Cytobacillus sp. IB215665: one gene and its partners. The protein of the gene in region 2 binds, or shares a complex with, the protein of the main gene of each other region. Links are inferred from orthologs where the notes say so. Each region holds a gene or a part of one and is shown on either strand. Other genes may lie near its edges.

What was found.
Region 1: dnaX (region 2) and holB share a complex: the UniProt entries of both Bacillus subtilis proteins name them as parts of the DNA clamp loading complex. The link is inferred for Cytobacillus sp. IB215665 from one-to-one orthologs.
Region 3: dnaX (region 2) and holA share a complex: the UniProt entries of both Bacillus subtilis proteins name them as parts of the DNA clamp loading complex. The link is inferred for Cytobacillus sp. IB215665 from one-to-one orthologs.

Annotation. Positions count from the first base shown.
Region 1 is NZ_JAXBME010000024.1:2,932-7,055, forward strand. Bases 10-2,885 are described here. They hold holB (DNA polymerase III subunit delta'), read left to right. Parts: upstream 10-883; coding sequence 884-1,888; downstream 1,889-2,885. Other genes in these bases: SLH52_RS20775 (cyclic-di-AMP receptor), read left to right, coding at 86-415; SLH52_RS20780 (YaaR family protein), read left to right, coding at 436-876; SLH52_RS20790 (stage 0 sporulation family protein), read left to right, coding at 1,890-2,717; yabA (DNA replication initiation control protein YabA), read left to right, coding at 2,731-2,885. In the rest of the region: more of yabA, read left to right, coding at 2,886-3,093; SLH52_RS20800 (tRNA1(Val) (adenine(37)-N6)-methyltransferase), read left to right, coding at 3,280-4,020; SLH52_RS20805 (GIY-YIG nuclease family protein), read left to right, coding at 4,010-4,124. UniProt on the Bacillus subtilis protein: DNA polymerase III is a complex, multichain enzyme responsible for most of the replicative synthesis in bacteria.
Region 2 is NZ_JAXBME010000034.1:785-4,992, reverse strand. What follows is about bases 432-3,391. They hold dnaX (DNA polymerase III subunit gamma/tau), read left to right. Parts: upstream 432-1,045; coding sequence 1,046-2,737; downstream 2,738-3,391. Other genes in these bases: recR (recombination mediator RecR), read left to right, coding at 3,304-3,391; SLH52_RS22955 (YbaB/EbfC family nucleoid-associated protein), read left to right, coding at 2,765-3,088; tadA (tRNA adenosine(34) deaminase TadA), read left to right, coding at 432-525. In the rest of the region: more of tadA, read left to right, coding at 43-431; more of recR, read left to right, coding at 3,392-3,900; SLH52_RS22945 (YaaL family protein), read left to right, coding at 3,949-4,173. UniProt on the Bacillus subtilis protein: Part of the beta sliding clamp loading complex, which hydrolyzes ATP to load the beta clamp onto primed DNA to form the DNA replication pre-initiation complex.
Region 3 is NZ_JAXBME010000002.1:256,366-260,555, reverse strand. Bases 872-3,813 are described here. They hold holA (DNA polymerase III subunit delta), read right to left. Parts: upstream 2,882-3,813; coding sequence 1,862-2,881; downstream 872-1,861. Other genes in these bases: SLH52_RS03220 (DNA internalization-related competence protein ComEC/Rec2), read right to left, coding at 3,477-3,813; SLH52_RS03225 (YqzM family protein), read left to right, coding at 3,178-3,312; rpsT (30S ribosomal protein S20), read left to right, coding at 1,246-1,512; gpr (GPR endopeptidase), read right to left, coding at 872-1,061. In the rest of the region: more of gpr, read right to left, coding at 1-871; more of SLH52_RS03220, read right to left, coding at 3,814-4,190. UniProt on the Bacillus subtilis protein: Part of the beta sliding clamp loading complex, which hydrolyzes ATP to load the beta clamp onto primed DNA to form the DNA replication pre-initiation complex.

The DNA of each region.
Region 1 (4,124 bases), on a different replicon or contig from region 2:
ATAAACGAAACATAAACGATATTTTCCAACATCCTAAACATGATGATATAGAAATTTCGTGATAAAATGATAGGAGGCTGATGTTATGAAATTAATTTTAGCAGTCGTCCAAGATCAGGATAGTAATCGATTATCAAATGCACTAGTTGACCATAATTTTCGAGCGACAAAGCTTGCAAGTACTGGTGGTTTTTTAAAATCTGGAAATACAACATTTATAATTGGTACAGAAGACATTCGTGTTGAAAAAGCCTTACAGGTCATAAAAGAAAGTTGCCAACATCGTGATCAATTAGTTGCCCCTATTTCTCCAATGGGCGGAAATGTAGATACTTACGCATCATATCCGGTTGAAGTAGAGGTAGGAGGAGCTACAGTATTTGTTCTTCCAATCGATCAATTTCACCAATTTTAGACGGATATGAGGTATTTATAATGAAAATTAATCAAGATGTAAAGACAACCATTGAAAAGGCTCAACCAGAAATTAAGCAATCATCTAGTAATCAAATGAAGTTTCATGAGCTTGTACAGAAACAAGATTCGAAAATGCATGTTGAACAATTAAACAAGCTTATGAAAGATATTGAAGTAGCTGGTAATCTGCTCGCTCGCTCAAGAACATTTAAAGATTTAACTAAATATAAAGCGTTAGTGAAACGCTTTGTTGAGCAAGCTGTTGATTTCGGCATGGACTTAAAGCAATCTCATAGTTGGAATGCTAGAGGACAAGGTAGAAAGCTAAAAATTATCGAAAACATCGATCAAGAATTGATTGATTTAGCTGATACACTGATTGATCAAGAAAGTAATTCAATTTCTCTATTAAATAAAATAGGGATTATAAAAGGATTATTAATAAATTTGTATACGTAAGAGAGTGATGTTTGTGGTAAATGATACGTGGGACAAGCTAGAAACCTATCAACCGACAATAATAAAAATGCTCACTAATAGTATACTTAAGGATAGAGTAGCCCACGCATATATATTTGAAGGTGGTCGAGGGACAGGGAAAAAACATGTTAGCCTTATGTTAGCTAAAAGCATGTTATGTAAACATTTGAATGGAAGCATGCCTTGCCAAAATTGTATTAATTGTCGTAGGGTAGATTCGAAAAACCACCCTGATGTGCATATCATTGAACCAGATGGCCATTCAATTAAAAAATCACAAATTCAAGATTTACAAAGTGAATTTTCTAAAACTGGAGTAGAGTCATCCAAAAAGTTATATATTATTGAACATGCTGATCGGATGACGACAAATGCTGCTAACAGTCTATTGAAATTTTTAGAGGAGCCTGATTCTGATACAATAGCTATTCTCCTTACAGAAAATATACAAAAAATGTTAAATACTATTATTTCTCGTTGTCAAGTGTTATCTTTTCAACCAATTGCTTCAATTGTTATGAAAGATTTCCTACTAGACAAAGGGGCTCCACCCCATTTAGCTGCACTTGTGGCTCAATTGACCAATAATTTTGAAGAAGCAACAGAATTATGTCAAGATGATTGGTTTGCGCAATCAAGGATGATAGTGATACAATTATATGAAATGCTAAATATGAATTATGCTAAAGCTTTATTATATATTCAAGAGAAGTGGCTCTCTCATTTCAATGATAAAGACAAGCTTGATAGTAGTTTAGACTTATTATTACTTTTGTTAAAAGATTTACTATATATTCAGTTAGGTGAAAATGAATACGTTGTGTATACTGACCAATTAGAAAAATTAAATCAATATGCCCTTCATATTTCTCAAAATCATATTGCTGAACAAATGTCAGCAATTTTAGAGGCCAAAAGTCGTTTACACACCAACATGAATCCACATTTATTAATGGAGCAACTTGTATTGAATTTGCAGGAGGGATTTTAATTTGTATGATGTAGTTGGTGTACGTTTTAAAAAAGCTGGGAAAATTTATTATTTTGATCCAGGGGAATTTAAAATAGATGATGGAGAATTTGTTATAGTAGAAACAGTACGTGGAATTGAATTCGGCAAGGTAGTTATAAATAAAAAACAAGTTGATGAGAGCGACATAGTTCTTCCATTAAGAAAAGTTATTAGAATTGCTGAATCAAAAGATAAACTTATTGTTGAAGAGAATAAACAGGCTGCACAAGAAGCATATGAAGTATGCATCGAAAAGGTTAATCAACATGGCTTGGAGATGAAATTAGTAGATGTAGAGTATACCTTTGACCGAAATAAGGTGATTTTCTACTTCACAGCAGATGGCCGCGTTGATTTTAGAGAACTAGTGAAAGATCTTGCAGCTATTTTTCGAACAAGAATTGAATTGCGTCAAATTGGTGTTCGTGATGAAGCCAAAATGTTAGGTGGTATAGGTCCGTGTGGAAGAATGCTCTGTTGTTCGACATTTTTAGGGGACTTTGAGCCAGTCTCTATAAAAATGGCAAAAGACCAAAACCTCTCTTTAAATCCTACTAAAATATCTGGTCTATGTGGCCGGTTGATGTGTTGCTTAAAGTATGAAAATGATGAATACGAATCTGCTAAACAACTGCTACCTGATATTGGGGAGAAGATCGTAACACCTAATGGAGCAGGCCGTGTAGTTGGATTGAATATATTAGAACGTGTATTACAAGTCGAATTAAACGATAGAGAACGAGTAATTGAATACACATTGGATGAACTAATGAACGAGGGAGCTGTATCAATTCAAGCCACAGATTAATGAGGTGGATTTTGTGGATAAAAAAGAGATTTTCCATTCAGTAAGCAGTATGGAGGAGCAAATAGGGCATTTATATCGTCAACTGGGAGAGCTCAAAGATCATCTTGCACAATTATTGGAAGAAAATCACCATTTAATAATTGAGAATGAGCATCTTAGACGTAGATTAGAGCAAACCTCAGAAGAGCCAAAAAAATTAAAGAAGAACAAATCTAATAACAAAAGGAAACAAAATAAGCAAGTTGATATTGGGGAGGGTTATGATAATTTAGCCCGTTTATATCAAGAAGGCTTTCATATATGTAATGTTCACTATGGTAGTGTTCGTGCAGAAGGAGATTGCTTGTTTTGTTTATCATTTTTAAATAAAAAATAATGTATAGTCTTCCACTTTGGAAGACTATTTTTACTAGGAATTTTAATAAAGAAGTGTTGAACATTTAATTAGGCACTTTTCACTTAAATTTGAGTGACAGAAGTGTATTATATGCTAAGAAAAGGTGCCGAATGTGTTTAGTCTTAATAAAGACAACATTGTTGTTAACAAAAAGGAGTGTCTATGATGGTTAAGCTTATAGGGGATGAGCGATTAGATCATTTACTTGGTGAAAATATGCGAATTATTCAGAGCCCATCGATGTTCGCCTTTTCACTAGATACAGTTTTATTAGCTAAATTTGTTTATGTACCAATTCAAAAGGGTAATTTAATTGATTTATGCTCTGGAAATGGCGTTATTCCACTATTACTTAGTAAAAGGACAAAAGGGCATATTACAGGAGTCGAAATCCAAGAAAAAATTTATCAGATGGCTGAGAGAACAATTGCATTTAATAAGCTAAATAGCCGAATAAAATTTATTCATGGCGATATAAAAGATATGCCCACATTATTAGGGCAAGAAAAGTTTGATATTGTTACTTGTAATCCACCTTATTTTCCAACACCTAGTAATGAAGAAATTAATAAAAATGAACATTTAGCTATTGCTAGACATGAAATTTATTGTACGCTAGAGGATACAATTAGAGTAAGTAGTATGCTACTTAAACAGGGAGGGAAAGCGGCATTTGTGCATCGACCAGGTCGTCTTATTGACATGATTACTTTAATGAGAAATTATCGTTTAGAGCCAAAAAGATTACAATTCGTTTATCCCCGACATGGAAGAGAAGCAAATACCCTATTAATTGAAGCGACCAAAGATGGAAGCCCAGATTTGAAGTTATTACCCCCGCTAGTAGTATATAATGAACACAATGAATATACTGACGATGTGAGGAACATTCTATATGGAAAGTAAACAGCATTTCTTATATGTGTTAGAATGCAGTGATGGAAGCTATTATGCTGGTTATACAAATGACCTTAAGAAACGCATAAGAACCCATAATGAGGGCAAAGGGG
Region 2 (4,208 bases):
AGGCCCATAGCCTTTGCCCACTATATGACAAGGAGATAAAGAATGGATAAAGACGAATATTACATGCGCCTTGCTCTTAATGAAGCAAAGAAAGCTGAACAACTAAATGAGGTTCCTATTGGTGCTGTAATTGTGAAAGATAATGAAATTATTGCTTCCGCATTTAATTTACGTGAAAGAGAACAAAGATCATTAGCCCATGCTGAATTACTTGCAATTGACGAAGCATGTAAAAGTATAGGATCTTGGAGGTTAGAAAATACGACGTTATATGTTACGCTAGAACCATGTCCGATGTGTGCTGGAGCCATTGTTTTGTCAAGAATTCAAAGGGTTGTTTATGGCGCCAAAGATCCAAAGGGAGGTTGTGCTGGAACAATCATGAATCTTTTAGACGAGAAAAGGTTCAACCATCAAGTAGAAGTTGAAAGTGGAATCTTGGAGAAAGAATGTGGTTCTATCTTAACAACTTTTTTTAATAATATACGAAAAAGGAATAAAGAGAAAAAAATGAAAGAAAGTTAACAAAAAAATAATTTTCATATAATTTACAGTCTGTATTTCATTGCAATTTTTCGCTAAAGGCTTTATACTATTAATTGCGTTGGTAACAATGCATATAATATTTGGTTTCAATTTTGCCGTGCTAAGCGGGGAGGTAGCGGTGCCCTATACTCGCAATCCGCTCTAGCGAGGCCGAATCCCTTCTTGCGGTTAGTCCATTTTAGGGTCTGACTTAAGTAAGTGGTGTTGACGTCTGGGTCCCACGCAATGGGAATCCGTGAACCCTGTCAGGTCCGGAAGGAAGCAGCAGTAAGCGGAAGCTCTCATGTGCCGTGGGGTTGCCTAGACCGAGCTAACTGCTTAAGTAACGCCTAGGATGACTAATCAACGGAAGGTGCACGGCAGTTATTATACAAATAAAACTCACTCTTTAAGAGTGAGTTTTTTGTATAATTAAATAAAAAGATTTATCTTTCACTTTGAAAATGATTAATTAAGTAAGGTATAATGAATAAGATAAAAATGTGAAGGGGGCGTGTTTTTGAGTTACCAAGCTTTATATCGTGTTTGGAGACCACAACAATTTCATGATGTAGTTGGTCAGGACCACGTTACGAAAACACTTCAAAATGCACTGCTCCAGCAAAAATTTTCACATGCATATCTTTTTTCTGGCCCTCGAGGTACCGGGAAAACAACTATTGCAAAGATTATAGCTAAAGCAGTAAATTGTCAAAGAGCGCCTATTGCAGATCCGTGTAATGAATGCAGTAGTTGTCGCGGCATATCAGATGGATCAATTTCTGATGTTATTGAAATTGATGCAGCATCTAATAACGGCGTAGATGAAATTAGAGATATAAGAGATAAGGTGAAGTATGTACCGAGTGCAGTTAGATATAAAGTGTACATTATTGATGAAGTGCATATGTTATCTATAGGTGCATTCAATGCGTTATTGAAAACTTTGGAAGAACCGCCAGAGCACGTTATTTTTATTTTAGCTACAACAGAGCCTCACAAAATACCATTAACTATTATTTCGAGGTGTCAAAGGTTTGATTTAAAAAGAATATCACCACAAACAATTACCTTAAGGTTGAAAACTATTCTTCAACATCAACAGGTAATTGTGAAAGATGATGCGTTACACGCAATTTCAAGAGTAGCAGAAGGTGGAATGCGGGATGCATTAAGTTTGTTAGATCAAGCATTATCTTTTAGCGGGGAAGAAGTTCAGCTGGATGATGTGCTAACGATTACAGGATCTGTTTCGCAGTCTTTTATCGCTGATATCGTTGCTGCCTTAAAAGATAGAGATGTATCCAAAGGGCTTAAATCGCTAGATTCGTTAATGAATCAAGGTAAAGATCCAATGAGGTTTGTTGAAGATGTAATCATGTACTTCCGTGATATGCTACTATATAAAACAGCTCCAAATCTGGAAAATGTTCTTGAACGAATAACAATTGATGACCAATTTAAGCAATTGGCTGACAATTTTAGGTCTTCTGAAATTTACACGATGATTGATCGATTGAATAAAAGCCAACAAGACATGAAGTGGACAAATCATCCTCGCATATTTTTAGAGGTAACGATTGTAAAGCTCTGCCAATTTGAAGAGCCTGAGACGATAACGCAATTGCCGGAAGTTAATTCATTAATGTCAAAAATAGAACAGCTAGAATCAGAACTAAACCAACTAAAAGTTAGTTCTCAACATACTCATGCACAACAAATAGATTCATCACAAGAAAAGCGATCGCAAAAAGGAACAAGAAAAAGCGGCTACAAAACACCGACTGGTCGCATTCAGGAAATACTGAATAATGCTACTAAACAAGACCTCCAATTAATTAAAAGTCGTTGGGGTGATATGTTAGACTTGTTAAGAAAACAAAATAAGGTTTCTCATGCAGCTCTACTAAACGATAGTGAACCTGTCGCTGCCTCAAATGATGCCTTTGTATTAAAATTCAAATACGAAATCCATTGTAAAATGGTCGCGGAAAATAATAATAATATTCGTGATAATGTTGATGGTATATTAATTGAGATGGTCGGTAAGCGTTTTGAATTGGTCGGTGTTCCAGAAGAAAAATGGTCAGAAATCAGAGAAGAGTATATTCGTGGTCAAAGAGATGAAGAAGATAATGAAAATGAAGAGGACTTACTTGTTACAGAGGCTAAAAAACTAGTTGGTGATCATCTCATTGAGATGAAAGAATAGATAGAATTATATAAGGAGGAATAAATAATGCGTGGAATGGGAAATATGCAAAAAATGATGAAACAAATGCAAAAAATGCAAAAGGATATGCAAAAAGCTCAAGAAGAACTAGGTGATAAGACGATTGAAGGAACAGCTGGTGGAGGAATGGTAACAGTTACTGTTAATGGCCATAAAGAGGTCATCGATGTAGTAATTAAAGAAGAGGTTGTAGACCCTGAAGACATTGAAATGCTTCAAGATCTTGTACTTGCTGCTACAAATGAAGCGTTAAAGAAAGTAGAAGAGATGACTAATGATACGATGGGACAATTCACTAAAGGATTGAACTTACCAGGTGGAATGTTCTAGAGAGAATAACCTTCCGATTATTAAACGGTAAAAATCACCTTTTAATAATCGGATTTACTGCTTGTTGGGATAAATAGGACGTTAACATTGATCGAAATTGTCTAGCTACAATCCCGTTAACAAATTAGCAAAACCACACCTTCTTGACAGCTCGTCATATGGTTATTGTATATAAACAGGCGCTTTGCGCTTTTTCTTATCTGGGAGGTTATCCTATGCATTATCCTGAACCAATATCAAAACTAATTGATAGTTTTATGAAACTGCCAGGGATAGGTCCAAAAACGGCCGTTCGTCTGGCTTTTTTTGTGTTAAATATGAAAGAAGATGTTGTGCTTGACTTTGCTAAAGCTTTAGTCAACGCCAAAAGAAATTTAACGTATTGCTCTAAGTGTGGCCATATTACTGACCAAGATCCATGTTATATATGTGAAGATGAGCGCCGTGATCGGAGTGTTATTTGTGTACTTCAAGATCCAAAAGATGTAATCGCAATGGAAAAAATGAAAGAATACAATGGATTGTACCATGTTTTGCATGGAGCTATATCACCTATGGACGGTATTGGACCAGAAGATATAAAAATTCCTGAGTTGTTAAAGAGACTACAAGATGATGAGATACAAGAAATAATATTGGCAACTAATCCTAATATTGAAGGTGAAGCTACTGCCATGTATATATCTAGGTTGTTAAAGCCAGCCAATATAAAAATGACTAGAATTGCCCATGGTCTCCCTGTTGGTGGAGATTTAGAATATGCGGATGAGGTAACTCTTTCTAAAGCATTAGAGGGTAGAAGAGAGCTCTAGCAATAATAATCTAAGCTCAGTGAAGGCTACTTGATGAGGTGTTTAAGTATGTTTTTTCTAAGAAAAGGTAAGTTACGTAAGCAATACGATAAATCCCTTATTAAGACAATTGAAGAAGTGAAAAAGGATTGGGAACATCAAAAGAAGATGGTTGAAAAAAGTGTTGAGCCATCAAGAGAGCTTCTTAATGATCTTAAGGTTATTGAATCTACTTATTTTTTCCTTCTAAGAGAAGCAAAAAATCGACAAGTTTCAATGGCTAAATTCACATAAATGTTTTGTTGTAACGCTCATTTAGTAAAATTTGA
Region 3 (4,190 bases), on a different replicon or contig from region 2:
AAGCCTGATGCAATAACATTCGCCATATCTTCAATAAATACATCTACTTCTTTCGGAGTTACCATTAAGTTATGTCCAAGTGGTGATAGTACCTCATGAATTAATTTACGCTTCTCATCTTCTTCTAGAGTTCCCACCATCCCCATAAACGTTTGACGATGCGGATCTTCCGGTAAATCTTCTTCTGTAAGTTTTCGTCTTTCTCCAAAGGTCATTCCCGCAGGTGCAAGTGAACGAGATGGACGGCTTCCCTCTTTCATTTCTCTACCAAAGTGTTTCAATATAAAGTCAACGGTGTCACTAGTAATTGAGACTGCATCAACAACAGTTGGGATACCAATTGCTATAACAGGAATGCCCAACGTTTCAATACTCAGTTCTTTACGCTTATTACCCACACCAGACCCAGGATGAATGCCTGTATCAGAGATTTGAATTGTAGCATTTACACGTTCAATTGACCTTGCAGCTAATGCATCAATTGCAATAACAAAATCAGGTTGTGACTTTTCGATAACCCCGTGAATAATATTACTTGTTTCTATCCCGGTTAAACCCATTACACCTGGTGCGATGGCACTTACTGATCTAAAGCCACCCTGGATACTTTCAGGTTGAAGTTTAAATAGATGTCTAGTAATTAACAAGTTTTCTACTGCTATAGGTCCTAAAGCATCAGGAGTAACGTTCCAGTTTCCTAAGCCAACGACTAAACAACTAGCATCTTTTTGAATGTTTAACTGCTGTAAAAAATTACTGAATTCATTAGCGAAAACTTCTTCGACATGCTGTTGTAACTCAGTATCCTGTTGTCTAATCCCTTCTGCTTGAAGAGTGACGTAACATCCAGCTTTTTTTCCTACCGCCTTAGCCCCGTCATTATTTATATCAACTTTCGTAACCTTTACACCGCCGATATCATTCTCTTTTACTACCACTCCATTGATTGACGATTGTTCCTTTTTAGCTTCTTCCCTCGCATTGCTTTCTAATGCCATTTCATGAGCTTCTATTGCTAAATCGGTTCGTACAGAATACTTACTTAGGTCTAATTGAGACAAAAAGAATGCACCCCTTTTTTTCAAATCGATTTATAATCTAGTTTTACCACCAGTCAATAGAAACATTCATTGTCGAATAAGTATTGCATTATTAGTCCTCGTTTGATAGAATATCATGTGTTCTAATGTAAGTGATATGTCGAGTTTACATCATCTCGATTGTTATTTTTGGGAGGTGAAATACATGCCAAATATTAAATCAGCTATTAAACGTGTAAAAACAGGCGATAAGCGTCGTGCTCATAATGCTACACTTAAAACTGCAATGCGCTCTGCTGTTAAAAACTTTGAAGTACTTGTTGACAACAAAGACGTTGAAAATGCGCAAGCTGCATTTGTATTAGCTTCTAAAAAGCTAGATAAAGCTGCAAGCAAGGGGATCATCCATAAAAATGTTGCATCCCGTCAAAAATCTCGCTTAGCAAAAAAATTAAACAGCATTACTGCTTAATAACATGCGATCCTTTTTAAAGGGTCGTTTTCTTTTTGCTGCTATTTAGTACGAAAAACAATATGATGAGAAAATAACATAATATAACCGCTATGTATAAAACTTTGAATGTTAGTGAAAACATAGGATGTAAAATCCCCATAAAAAACAAGCTTGACCACCTAATACGCGATGTTCAAGCTTGTTTTTTTGGTACGGAGAAGGGAAGTTTGTTTTGTGTGATTTTTTTAGCTTTTGGAGAAGAAAAAGTGCCACGAAGGTAGCTGTATTCGTGTTTATTTTCAAGTACGAAAAACAACATGATGAGAAAACAGCCATCGTTAAAAACACAATCACCTGTAAAATGCGTTTAGTGTATTTGCTCTTGTAATGACATAATAAATAGTTCTAAAATCAATTGTTTATCTATATTACCGACTTTCATATCGTAGTCTGCTTCTGCTAGTTGACCGATAATTCCTTTTAATTCTTGATCCCCAAAGAGCTTAGCTTGCCCAGCAGCTAGCTTTACGCGATATGGATGAACTTTTATAATCGATGAAATTTTTTGTTGGTTATAGCCTTGTCTTGCTAATTCTTTCACTTGATATATTAAGCGAAACTGGTTTGATACTAAAGACAATATCTTTATCGGCTCTTCCTTTTGCTCGATTAAATCAAATAAAATTTGCATTGCTTCAGCTGGTTTTCTCTGAACAATAAAATCTATCAATGTAAAAATATTTTGTTCAAGTGTTCTAGCTACAAGTAATGTTACTGTTTCGTGTGATATCTTCCCACCGGGTCCTACGTATAATGCTAATTTATCAATTTCAGTTGTAAGTAGCATAAGATTCGTACCTACTAAACGTAGCATTTCTTCCACGGCATCATTTTGTATAATCACTTGAAATGATTCTGCTCTTTCCACTATCCATTTTTGAAGCTCTTGTTCTGTCAATGTGTTAGCTACAAGTAATTCCGCATTTTTCTTTAGTAATTTAGTAAGCTTTTTTCTCTCATCTAATTTTTCATATGGAGCATAAAATACTATAATTGAAAAATCTGCTGGCTGATTCATATAAGATTCCAGCTTTTTTAAATCATGTTCGATTTTACCCTTCTCACTAGTCAAAAAAGTAGGATTGTTAAATATGACGATTTTTTTATCACCAAAAAACGGATATGTTTCTGCATCTTCTATCCCAGCTTCTATAGGAGTTTCCTCTAAATTATATGTAGATAAATTAAATTCTCTTTCTTCATTCTTTAACCCGTGAGAAATAAGTAATTTTTTTGTCTCATTGAGTAAATATGTTTCTTTTCCATATAATAAGTATAAGTTGTTAATATTGTCTTGTTTAATTTTCCTCCATATGTCAAGTGCCATTTTTTCTCTCCGATCTACGAAATGGTTCTCTTCATATGGTAAAAGTATTTTCCCACTTTTACAAGTGGCAATGGGAACCGATCTCCCATAACGACCAATTCCCAGTTTATATGAACGTTACAGCATAAGCCCCGAGTCACTTATATTGTAACGATATTAATTTGTATGAATATCATTCCCGTATAAATTAAGAACTATTTGTGACAACTCTTGTCATTGTAGGAAAACAAACTAATGAATGTAGATTTTTTATGAACTTTCGCTTATACTATTATTGAATTAGGGAGGGGTATTTTGTGAATCAATTTGAAGAAAATGTCCAAAGTAAGCGAAACGATGCTATAGATTCAGGAGTTGGGTTTATCGTATCTTTCGGATTTTTTGCAACTATGTTTATCATTGCTACAGTAGTTAAACTTTTAGGTTCTTAATAACCACCTCATCACACTTGAGACTGTCGTTTGACAGTCTTTTTTTGAGGGTGTGTTCGCATTGATTTTTTTCGTACATAGGACTGAACAGATTGCTTTAAAATAACTGTTAAAACTGCTTAGAAGAGATAATATTGGAGTTGCCTACGTTTTCTTAATTTATGTTATGGTGATATTGTGTAAAAGGTTCCAGTTTCATTTGTATATGTGTATATGATTGCTCCATGTTTATCTGTTCTAAATATACGAATATTTCTTATAGCTAAACGATCTATTACCTTTTCATGGGGATGATTGAATATATTATTTTTTCCAGCGGATATTAATGCAAATGATGGGTTAATGGCTGTAAGAAATTGTTCTGTAGTTGAAGTATCGCTACCATGATGACCAACTTTCAATACGTTACTTGATAAATTCGGAAAGGATCTCATAAGTGCCAACTCTCCTTCCGCCTCTAAATCTCCAGTAAAAAGCCAATCTAAACCACCGATAGCGGTAAAAATCACAATTGATTGATTGTTCTCATCTATTTCTGTTCCACTTGGTGATAATACATAAAATGTATACCCATGATCTATCCATTGATCCCCTTTTTTTACTAATGTTATATGTGTATTTGAAGATATTGCTTTTCCAACTAATTCCTTTTCAAAATTAGTAATAAGCTTTGTATTAGACAATACTACTTCGTCTATGTGGATGTTATCAAACAACGTAAACGATTCTCCTGCATGGTCCATATCACTATGAGTTAAAATTAATTTATCAATTTTTCTAATACCTTTTGCTTTTAATAAAGGTAATATTACATCTTCACCTACTTGAAATGTGTTACTCTTCTGTTGCCATAATTCTTGAGTAAATGGTATAGAACC